Rubrivirga marina: one gene and its partners. The protein of the gene in region 1 interacts with the protein of each later gene in a pairwise test. Links are inferred from orthologs where the notes say so. Each region holds a gene or a part of one and is shown on either strand. Other genes may lie near its edges. The genes, in order: rho, yhbY and nusG.

Region 1 (3,127 bases):
GGCGGCCCGGCTCGAGGCGGAGGCCGAGGCGGCGGACCTCGCGGTCGGAGGCGAGCCAGACGCCGGCCGGGTCGCCCTCGGCGTGGTAGCGGGCGCGGTCGAGCGGCCCGGCGAGGTGGTCGGCGAGGTCGTGAACGGTCGGCACCGCGACGGGACGCGCCGGCGCGGGCGGGGATCCGGGAGAACGACGCGCCGGAGCCGGCGTTGGCGTCGCATGGACGCGCCCGACTTTTCCGACCTCCTCCCCGCCGAGACCGACTCGGCCGAGGCTACCCGCGCGCTCGGCCGCCGGCTGGCGGAGCGCCTCGAGCCCGGCGACGTCGTCGCGCTCTCCGGCGACCTCGGCGCCGGCAAGACGCACCTCGCGCATGGCGTCGCCGACGGGCTCGGCCTCGACGGCGACGCCGTGACCTCGCCGACGTTCGCGCTCGTCCAGGAGCACGGCGACGGCGCGCTCCTCCACCTCGACCTCTACCGGGTCGAGAGCGAGGCCGAGGCGGGCCGGCTCGGCCTCGGCGAGTTGCTCGACGGCGACGCCGTCGCCCTCGTCGAATGGCCTGAGCGGGCGGGCGGCTGGCTCCCGGCGCGGACCGTCTGGCTCCGCCTCGCTCACCTCGGCGGCGACCGGCGGCGGATCGAGGCCGTCGAGCGCTGATCGGGCGAACCCGTCCGCAGTGGGCGGGTTAGAGCCCGTGCCGACATTTTCGCTTCCATCGGCGCCCAGGTCTCGTTTTCTTAATGGATCGGCCCTCCTGCCCCTCTCCGCCGATCCCCTCTCGCCTCTCCTCTCGGCCCGCTTTGCGGGCCGCGCCCCGTCCCCCATGAACATCGCAGCCCTCGAGCAGAAGAAGGTCTCGGAGCTCTACGAGATCGCGCGGCGACTCGGGATCGAGGGCTACGCCGACCTCCGCCGCCGCGACCTGATCTACGAGATCCTCGGCGCCCAGGCCGACGTCGAGTCCGACGACGGCGACGACGACGACGAGGAGCGTACTACCGTCAGCGACCGGCCGGCGATGCGGTCCCGGACCGCCGCGCGACGGTCCGAGGCCGAGACGCCGCGCCGCGAGGCCCGCCGCCGCCGCGCACCGCGCGTCCGCCAGCCCATCGCGGCGAGCTGGCCGGACTACATGCACGGGTTCGACCCATACGCGATGACGCTGGAGGGCCTCATCCGCAAAACGGGCATTCTCGAGATCCTCCCCGACGGGTACGGCTTCCTCCGGTCGGCCGAGTACAGCTACCTCCCCTCGCCCGACGACATCTACGTCAGCCCGAGCCAGATCAAGCGGTTCTCGCTCCGCGTCGGCGACACGGTCGACGGACAGGTCCGGCCGCCGAAGGAGGGCGAGCGGTTCTTCGCCCTCATCCGCGTCCACTCGATCAACGGGCGCTCGCCGGAGGCCTTCGACGAGCGGCTCAGCTTCGACTTCCTTACGCCGGCCTACCCCGACGAGCAGCTCACGCTCGAGACCGAGCCCGACGAGCTCTCGACGCGCATCATCGACCTGTTCGCGCCGATCGGGAAGGGCCAGCGCGGGCTCATCGTGGCCCCGCCGAAGTCGGGCAAGACGGTGCTCCTGCAGAAGATCGCGCGGGGGATCGTCCGGAACGAGCCGGACGCGACGGTCATCGTGCTCCTCATCGACGAGCGGCCCGAGGAGGTCACGGACTTCGAGCGGACCGTGCCGGCGGCCGAGATCGTGGCCTCGACGTTCGACGAGTCGCCCGAGCGCCAGATCCACATCGCCGACCTCGTGCTCGAGAAGGCCAAGCGGCTCGTCGAGGCGGGGCAGGACGTCGTGGTCCTCCTCGACTCGATCACGCGCCTCGCGCGGGCCCACAACGCGGCCGTCGAGACCAGCAACCGGACGATGTCAGGCGGCCTCGACGCCAGCGCGCTGCGGGGCCCGAAGCGGCTCTTCGGCGCGGCCCGGGCCGTCGAGGAAGGCGGCTCGCTGACGGTCATCGCGACGGCCCTCGTCGACACGGGCTCGCGCATGGACGACGTCATCTTCGAGGAGTTCAAGGGGACCGGCAACATGGAGCTCGTCCTCTCGCGCGACCTCGCCGACCGCCGGACGTTCCCGGCCATCGACCTCGTCGCTTCGGGCACGCGCCGCGAGGAGATCCTCCTCCCCCAGGACCGCCTCGCCCGCATCTGGGTCCTCCGGCAGCTCCTCGCCGACCAGGGCCCGACCGACGCCATGACGTTCCTCCTCGACAAGATGCGCGGGACGGACGGCAACGAGGCGTTCCTCGAGACGATGAACAGCTAGGAGGGATCGGGGGCTACGGGATCGAGGCATGAGCTCCCCGCGTCCCCCATCTCGCACCCCGCCCTCTTCCCCTTGAAAGCAGTTCTCCTCGACATGGACGGCGTCCTCGTGGACGTCCGCGGCTCGTACCGGCGGGCCATCACCGAGACCGTGGCCCACTTCGCTGGCGAGGGCCCCACGCCCGAGCAGATCCAGGCCAAGAAGGACGCCGGCGGGTTCAACAACGACTGGGTGCTGAGCGAGGCGTTCGTCCGTGAGGCCGGCGTCGCCGAGGCCGACGCGCCGTTCGAGGCGATCAAGGACCGGTTCAACCAGATCTACCAGGGCACGAAGTACGACGGGCTCATCGCGACCGAGCCGCCGGCCATCCAGACGTCGACGTTGGAGGACCTCGTCCAGCGCTACAAGCTGGCGCTCGTGACCGGCCGCCCCGAGGCCGACGCCCTCTGGACGCTCCGACGGTTCGAGTGGCACGGCCACATCCCGGTCGTGGTGGGGATGGACCGGCAGGCCGGCCGCGAAAAGCCGGACCCCTACGGCCTCGAGCTCGCCCTCGCCGACCTCGGCGTCGAGGCGGAGGAGGCCGTCTACGCCGGCGACACCGTCGACGACATGCGCGCGGCGGTCGCGGCCGGCTGCGTGGCGGTCGGCGTGGTGCCCCCCGGCCTCGACGTGCTCGAGCACGGGCGGACGCTGATGGGCGCCGGCGCCCGCGTCGTCCTCTCGACGCCCGACACCCTCCCGGCGCTCCTGGCGACGTTCGACTCCGGCGACACGAGCGAGTAGCGCAGGCCCGGCTACGGCGCCCCCGTCTCGCCCGCGACCACGCCCGCCTCGGCGGGTTCCGC
Region 2 (2,959 bases), 360 kb from region 1 along the record:
TCTTCGTGACCGTCGCGCTGCACGCGCTCGGCTACTCCGCCGCGACGGTCGCGGGCACGGCGAGCGCGGCGTTTGTCGGGACCGGGATCGTCGGGAGCGCGGCCTACTGGCGGTCCGGCGAGCTCGCCGCGCCGGGCGTCCGCCGCGACGCGCTCGTGCTGACCGCGGCGAGCGTTCTGGGCGCACTGGGCGGCAGCGCCCTGAATGCTGTGCTCGACCGCCAGTCGTTCGGCGTCGCCCTCGGCGTGTTCGTGGGGGCGACGGGCCTGCTCGTGTTTGCCCGCCAGCGGGGACTGCTCAAACCGGCGACGGCGCTCGACGCGGGGTCGAGGCGGGCACAGTGGCTCATGCTCGGCCTCGGCGTCGCCGTCGGCGTGCCCGGCGGGGCGCTGGGGGTCGGCGGGCCGGTGCTGGCCGTGCCGCTCCTCGTGCTGTGCGGCGTCCCGATGCTGACGGCTGTGGCGATGGCGCAGGTCCAGTCGGTCGCGATCGCCGGGTTCGCGACGCTCGGCTACGTGGTGCGCGGCACTGTCGACTGGCCGCTCGCGCTGCTGATCGGCGTGCCCCTCGTGATTGGCACCGTCATCGGCTGGCGACTGGCCCAGAAGACGCCGACGGAGCGGCTGACGACGCTCCTCGCTACCGTCCTCCTCGTGATCGGCGTCTACCTCGTGGCAACGGCCGTCTGAGGCCGCCCACCCCGGGCTCCGCGGCACCAAGGCGGGTGGGGTCGGTGTTCAAAGCCGAATGGGCTCGCGGCGGAGGTAATGGTCGAGGGCGTACCGGCCGGCGCCGGCGATCAGGAGCGCGACGAAGGCCACCAAGAAGAGGAACGGCTTCTCCATCCCGGAGAACGGCTCCCCTCCGTGCCGCACAAACGCGGCGACGGCCATCGTGAAGCCGGCGAAGACGGCTGCGGGACGCGTCAGCAGGCCCGCGGCGATCAACAGTCCCCCGACGAACTCACTGAGCGCCGCGGCCCAGGCGAACAGGGTTGGGAGGGGGAAGCCCATCTCGGCCGTCCCAGCGATGAAGCCCTCGGAGGGAGGCAGCTTGCCGAGGCCGTGCCCAAAAGCGAGCGACAGCCCGAAACCGAGGCGGAGGATCAGTAGCCCGAGGTCGGTGGCGCGGGAGGTGTCGCCGGTGCCGAAGAGAAGCGCGCGCGTCGTCATGGAGTCGAGTGGTGGGGCGGGCTCCAACCCGCTGCACGGTGAAAGGATCGGCGATCCACGGCAGGATCATGAGAGCCCGGACGACGTCGGGTAGCTTGCCGATCCACCGCTCCCTCGCCCGTGTCCGACCTCACCTCCAAGCAACGCGCTCACCTCCGCGGCCTCGCCCACCCCCTCAAGCCGACCGTCCACATCGGAAAGGAGGGCGTGACGGACGCCGCCGTTGACAACCTCCTCGAGACGCTGGCTGGCAGCGAGCTCGTAAAGGTCCGCGTGCTGGAGGCCGCGCCGCAGAGCGCGAAGGCGACGGCACACGCGCTGGCGGCGAAGGTCGCAGACGCCGTCGTGATACAAGTGATGGGCCGGAACGTGACGCTGTACCGGCCCGACCCAGACGAGCCGGAGATCCGACTCCCTCGCTGACCCTTCCGCCTGGCGCGGCGACCGGCCGACCGAGGCGGGCCTAGACGGAGGCCGCGGCCCGGACGGCCTTAATCACGTGCTCGTGGACGTCGGGGTGGAACGGGCTCGGCACCAGCTCCTCGTCCGGCGCGAGCGCGCTGATGGCCTCGGCCGCCGCCACCTTCATCGCGCTCGTAATGGCCGGTGCGCCCACGTCGAGCGCCGCCTTGAACAGGCCCGGGAAGGCGAGCGCGTTGTTGACGCTCCGCCCGTCGGCGGCGAAGGCGGCCCCGGCGGCGAGGGCCGCCTCGGGCGTGATTTCGGGCACCGGGTTCGACAGCGCAAGGACGATCTGGCCGGGCCGCACGAGCTCCGGCGTGATGAGCCCGATGACGCCCGTCGTGGCGATGAGGATGTCGGCCTCAGCCGCGGCGCCCTCCAGGCTGGCCGTCCGCCCGCCGCGGGCTTCGAGCCGTCGGCGCGCGTCCTCGCCGGGATCGACCCCGACGACCTCGAAGCCGGCATCCAACAACAGCCGCGCGATCGCGAGACCGGCGGCGCCGAGGCCGACCTGGGCGCAGACGAGGTCGCGACGCCCCTCCCGGCCCGTGTGGCGGAGCGCGCTGAGGACGGCCGCCAGCAGGACGGTCGCCGTCCCGTGCTGGTCGTCATGCATCACCGGCTGCGGGAGCCGGCGGATCAGCTCGTCCTCGATCCAGAAGCAGTCAGGCGTCCGGATGTCCTCGAGGTGGATCCCACCAAAGCTCGGCGCGATCCGGCAAACGGTGTCGACGAACGCCTCCGGGTCGGTCTCGTCGATGACAATAGGGACGGCGCCCAAGCCGACGAACCGGTCGTACAGCACCGACTTGCCTTCCATCACCGGGAGGCTCGCCAGCGCGCCGATGTTGCCCAGCCCGAGCACGCGCGTCCCATTCGTAAAGATGCCGACCGTCCGCCCGACGGCCGTGTACTGACGAGCGAGCGCCGGGTCTTTCTGGATGGCACGGCAGACGCGGGCGACGCCGGGCGTGTAGATCGTCCGGAGGTCTTCGAGGCGTTCGACCTCCGTCGTACGGACCGTCCGGATCTTGCCCCCCGCGTGCCGCTCGAACACGAGGTCCTTGACGTCGACGATCACCGTGTCGGTGTCCGTGCGGATGGCCGCCAGCACCTCCTCGAGGTGCTCCTCGTCGAACACCGACAGCGTGACGTCGCGAACGAAGTGGTCTCGCCCGATGTAGCGCGTCTCGATGTCGCCCACGAGCGCGCCGAGATCCCCAACGAGCCCGAGCAACCGCCCGATCATCCCGGGGCGCTGCGGGTTTCGGACCGTCAGGACGACGTCGTAGTCAGGGAGGGCCGGGCGGCCAGGGATGTCGGTG
Region 3 (3,050 bases), 1.2 Mb from region 1 along the record:
TGGAGGTCCGCGAGCTCCTCTCGAGCTACGAGTTCCCGGGCGACGACCTCCCGGTGATCCAGGGGTCGGCGCTGGGGGCCCTGAACGGGGAGCCGGAGTGGGTGGCGAAGGTCGACGAGCTCATGTCGGCCGTCGACGCGTACATCCCGACGCCGGAGCGGGCGGTCGACCGGCCGTTCCTCATGCCGGTCGAGGACGTGTTCTCGATCACGGGCCGGGGGACCGTCGTGACGGGCCGGGTCGAGCGGGGGTCGATCAAGGTGGGGGACCCCGTCGAGATCGTCGGGATGCAGGAGGAGAAGATGACGTCGACGGTGACGGGCGTCGAGATGTTCAGGAAGCTCCTGGACTCGGCCCAGGCCGGGGACAACGCGGGGATCCTCCTCCGGGGGATCGAGAAGACGGCGGTCGAGCGGGGGATGGTCCTGACGAAGCCGGGGGCCGTCACGCCGCACAAGCGGTTCGAGTGCGAGGTGTACATCCTGTCGAAGGACGAGGGGGGCCGGCACACCCCGTTCTTCAAGGGGTACCGTCCCCAGTTCTACTTCCGGACGACGGACGTGACGGGGGACATCGAGCTGGCCGAGGGGGTCGAGATGGTCATGCCGGGGGACAACACGCAGTTCACGGTGGACCTCATCGTCCCGGTGGCGATGGAGGAGGGGCTCCGGTTCGCGATCCGCGAGGGCGGGCGGACCGTGGGGGCCGGCGTCGTCTCCAAGATCCTCGACTGAGCCGGCCTGGAGTCACCGCCTCGGCGCCCGCGCCGAGGCGGCGGTCTCCATCGGTCCTTCCGAACACGGTGCCCGCCGGTTCGTAGATTGATGCGTCCGCCGGCGTCCTTCGGGGCGCCGGCGGTCCGCTAAACGGGCGTAGCTCAATTGGCAGAGCAGCGGTCTCCAAAACCGCAGGTTGTAGGTTCGAGTCCTGCCGCCCGTGCCCGGCCTCTCGGCCCTCACTGACAGAACCGCCGCCCCGCGGCACGACTCATGGCGACACAGACGCAGACGAAGCCCCCTGGTGGCGCGCTCGGGAACTACCTCGTCGAGGTCCGCAAGGAGATGCGGAAGGTGAACTGGCCCAAGCGCCAGGAGCTCATCAGCAACACGGTGCTCACGCTCGTGGCGGCGCTCATCGCCGCGCTGTTCATCTTCTTCGCCGACGAAGTGATCAGCACGGCCCTCCGGTTCATCTACGGCAGCTAGGCGACGTCCCTCCGCGCTCCGCACCCGCATCGATACCCCCATGGCCCGCCCCCCGATCCGCAAGTGGTTCGTCCTCCGGACGTTCTCCGGCCACGAGAAGAAGGTCAAGGAGTACCTGGAGAGCGAGGTTGAGCGGCTCGGCTACGACGACAAGCTGACCCAGGTCGTGATCCCGACCGAGACGGTCTTCGAGATGCGCGCCGGCAAGAAGCGGACGCGCGAGAAGACGTCGTTCCCCGGCTACATCCTCCTCGAGGCCATCGTCGACCCGTACCTCCGCGAGGTCATCAACGGGGCGCCGTCGACGATCGGCTTCCTCGGCGCCAACGGCGAGCCCGTCCCGCTCCGGCCCGACGAGGTCAACCGGATCCTCGGGATGATGGACGAGGACAAGGGCGAGGTCATGGAGATCCCGTTCAAGGAGGGCGACGCCGTCAAGGTCGTCGACGGCCCGTTCAACACGTTCACCGGCTTCGTCGAGGAGGTCTACCCGGACAAGATGAAGGTCCGCGTGATGGTCTCGATCTTCGGGCGGAAGACGCCGCTGGAGCTCGACTACCTCCAGGTGGAGCACGAGGGCTGATCCGCTCCTCGTCGTCGCTCTGGGAGGGCGGAGAGCCGGTCTCTTCGAACGGCCCGCCGAGGCGGGGTGAAAGGCGGGCGAAGCCGGTCTGAGGGCTCATTCTGGGGCGGCTCCGCCTCTAGCTTCTCCGTTCCGCCGTGCCGCGTTGGCACGGCCTCACATTCGCGGGAGCCGGTGACCCCGGCGTTGGCACCGCACAGATATCGATGGCGAAGAAAATCGACGGCTACATCAAGCTGCAGATCAAGGCCGGCCAGGCCAGCCCGGCCCCGCCGATCGGCCCGGCGCTCGGTCAGAAGGGCGTCAACATCATGGAGTTCTGCAAGGCGTTCAACGCCGCGACGCAGGACAAGATGGGCCTCGTGATCCCGGTCGTGATCACGGTCTTCGGCGACAAGAGCTTCACGTTCATCACGAAGAGCCCGCCGGCGGCGGTCCTCCTCCGGAACGCGGCGAAGATCCAGAAGGGCGCCGGCGACCCGCTCCGCGAGAAGGTCGGCAAGGTGACCTGGGAGCAGTGCCGCGACATCGCTCAGCAGAAGCTCGAGGACCTCAACGCGACCGACCTCGACAACGCCGCCCGCATGATCGCGGGGACGGCCCGGTCGATGGGCATCACCGTCACCGGCGCGCCGGTCGCGTAACGATTCGCGCCGCCCCGGCGGCGACTGACCGGGCGCCCGTCGCGCCCCCCACCGCGGGAGCCAGTCACGCTGGCGTTCGGACCGCACACCCCACACAACCATGGCAAAGAGAGGCAAGCGCTACCGTCAGGCGGCCGAGCTCGTCGCGACCGCGACCGAGCAGGCCGGCGGCGCGCTCCCGCTCGACCAGGCCGCGCAGCTCGTCAAGATGACGGGTCGGGCCAAGTTCGAGGAGTCCGTCGACATCGACATCCGGCTGGGCGTCGACCCCCGCCACGCCGACCAGATGGTCCGCGGCTCGGTCGCGCTCCCGCACGGGACCGGCAAGACCGTCCGCGTGCTCGTCCTCACGAACGAGGGCAAGCAGGCCGAGGCGGAGGCCGCCGGCGCCGACATGGTCGGCCTCGACGAGTACGTCGACAAGATCCAGAATGAGGGCTTCACCGACTTCGACGTGCTCATCGCGTCGCCCGACGTGATGCCGCAGGTCGGCCGGCTCGGCCGCGTGCTCGGCCCCCGCGGGCTCATGCCGAACCCGAAGTCGGGGACGGTCACGAACGACCTCGCCGAGGCCGTCGAGGCCGTCAAGGCGGGCCGGATCGACTTCCGCGTCGACAA

What was found.
Region 2: the proteins of rho (region 1) and yhbY interact in binary tests that used the Escherichia coli proteins (3 or more experiments, as listed by UniProt). The link is inferred for Rubrivirga marina from one-to-one orthologs.
Region 3: the proteins of rho (region 1) and nusG interact in binary tests that used the Escherichia coli proteins (3 or more experiments, as listed by UniProt). The link is inferred for Rubrivirga marina from one-to-one orthologs.

Annotation. Positions count from the first base shown.
Region 1 is NZ_MQWD01000001.1:1,191,887-1,195,013, reverse strand. The notes cover bases 75-3,050. They hold rho (transcription termination factor Rho), read left to right. Parts: upstream 75-821; coding sequence 822-2,279; downstream 2,280-3,050. Other genes in these bases: BSZ37_RS04940 (TIGR01548 family HAD-type hydrolase), read left to right, coding at 2,352-3,050; tsaE (tRNA (adenosine(37)-N6)-threonylcarbamoyltransferase complex ATPase subunit type 1 TsaE), read left to right, coding at 215-655; BSZ37_RS04955 (Nif3-like dinuclear metal center hexameric protein), read right to left, coding at 75-145. In the rest of the region: more of BSZ37_RS04955, read right to left, coding at 1-74; more of BSZ37_RS04940, read left to right, coding at 3,051-3,065; BSZ37_RS04935 (MFS transporter), read right to left, coding at 3,077-3,127. UniProt on the Escherichia coli protein: Facilitates transcription termination by a mechanism that involves Rho binding to the nascent RNA, activation of Rho's RNA-dependent ATPase activity, and release of the mRNA from the DNA template.
Region 2 is NZ_MQWD01000001.1:836,539-839,497, forward strand. The notes cover bases 136-2,943. They hold yhbY (ribosome assembly RNA-binding protein YhbY), read left to right. Parts: upstream 136-1,292; coding sequence 1,293-1,595; downstream 1,596-2,943. Other genes in these bases: BSZ37_RS03270 (sulfite exporter TauE/SafE family protein), read left to right, coding at 136-689; BSZ37_RS03275 (DoxX family protein), read right to left, coding at 738-1,172; BSZ37_RS03285 (NAD-dependent malic enzyme), read right to left, coding at 1,636-2,943. Also shown: more of BSZ37_RS03270, read left to right, coding at 1-135; more of BSZ37_RS03285, read right to left, coding at 2,944-2,959.
Region 3 is NZ_MQWD01000001.1:2,436,921-2,439,970, forward strand. What follows is about bases 118-3,016. They hold nusG (transcription termination/antitermination protein NusG), read left to right. Parts: upstream 118-1,245; coding sequence 1,246-1,788; downstream 1,789-3,016. Other genes in these bases: tuf (elongation factor Tu), read left to right, coding at 118-734; secE (preprotein translocase subunit SecE), read left to right, coding at 990-1,205; rplK (50S ribosomal protein L11), read left to right, coding at 1,995-2,432; rplA (50S ribosomal protein L1), read left to right, coding at 2,533-3,016. Outside these bases: more of tuf, read left to right, coding at 1-117; more of rplA, read left to right, coding at 3,017-3,050. UniProt on the Escherichia coli protein: Part of the processive rRNA transcription and antitermination complex (rrnTAC). The complex forms an RNA-chaperone ring around the RNA exit tunnel of RNA polymerase (RNAP).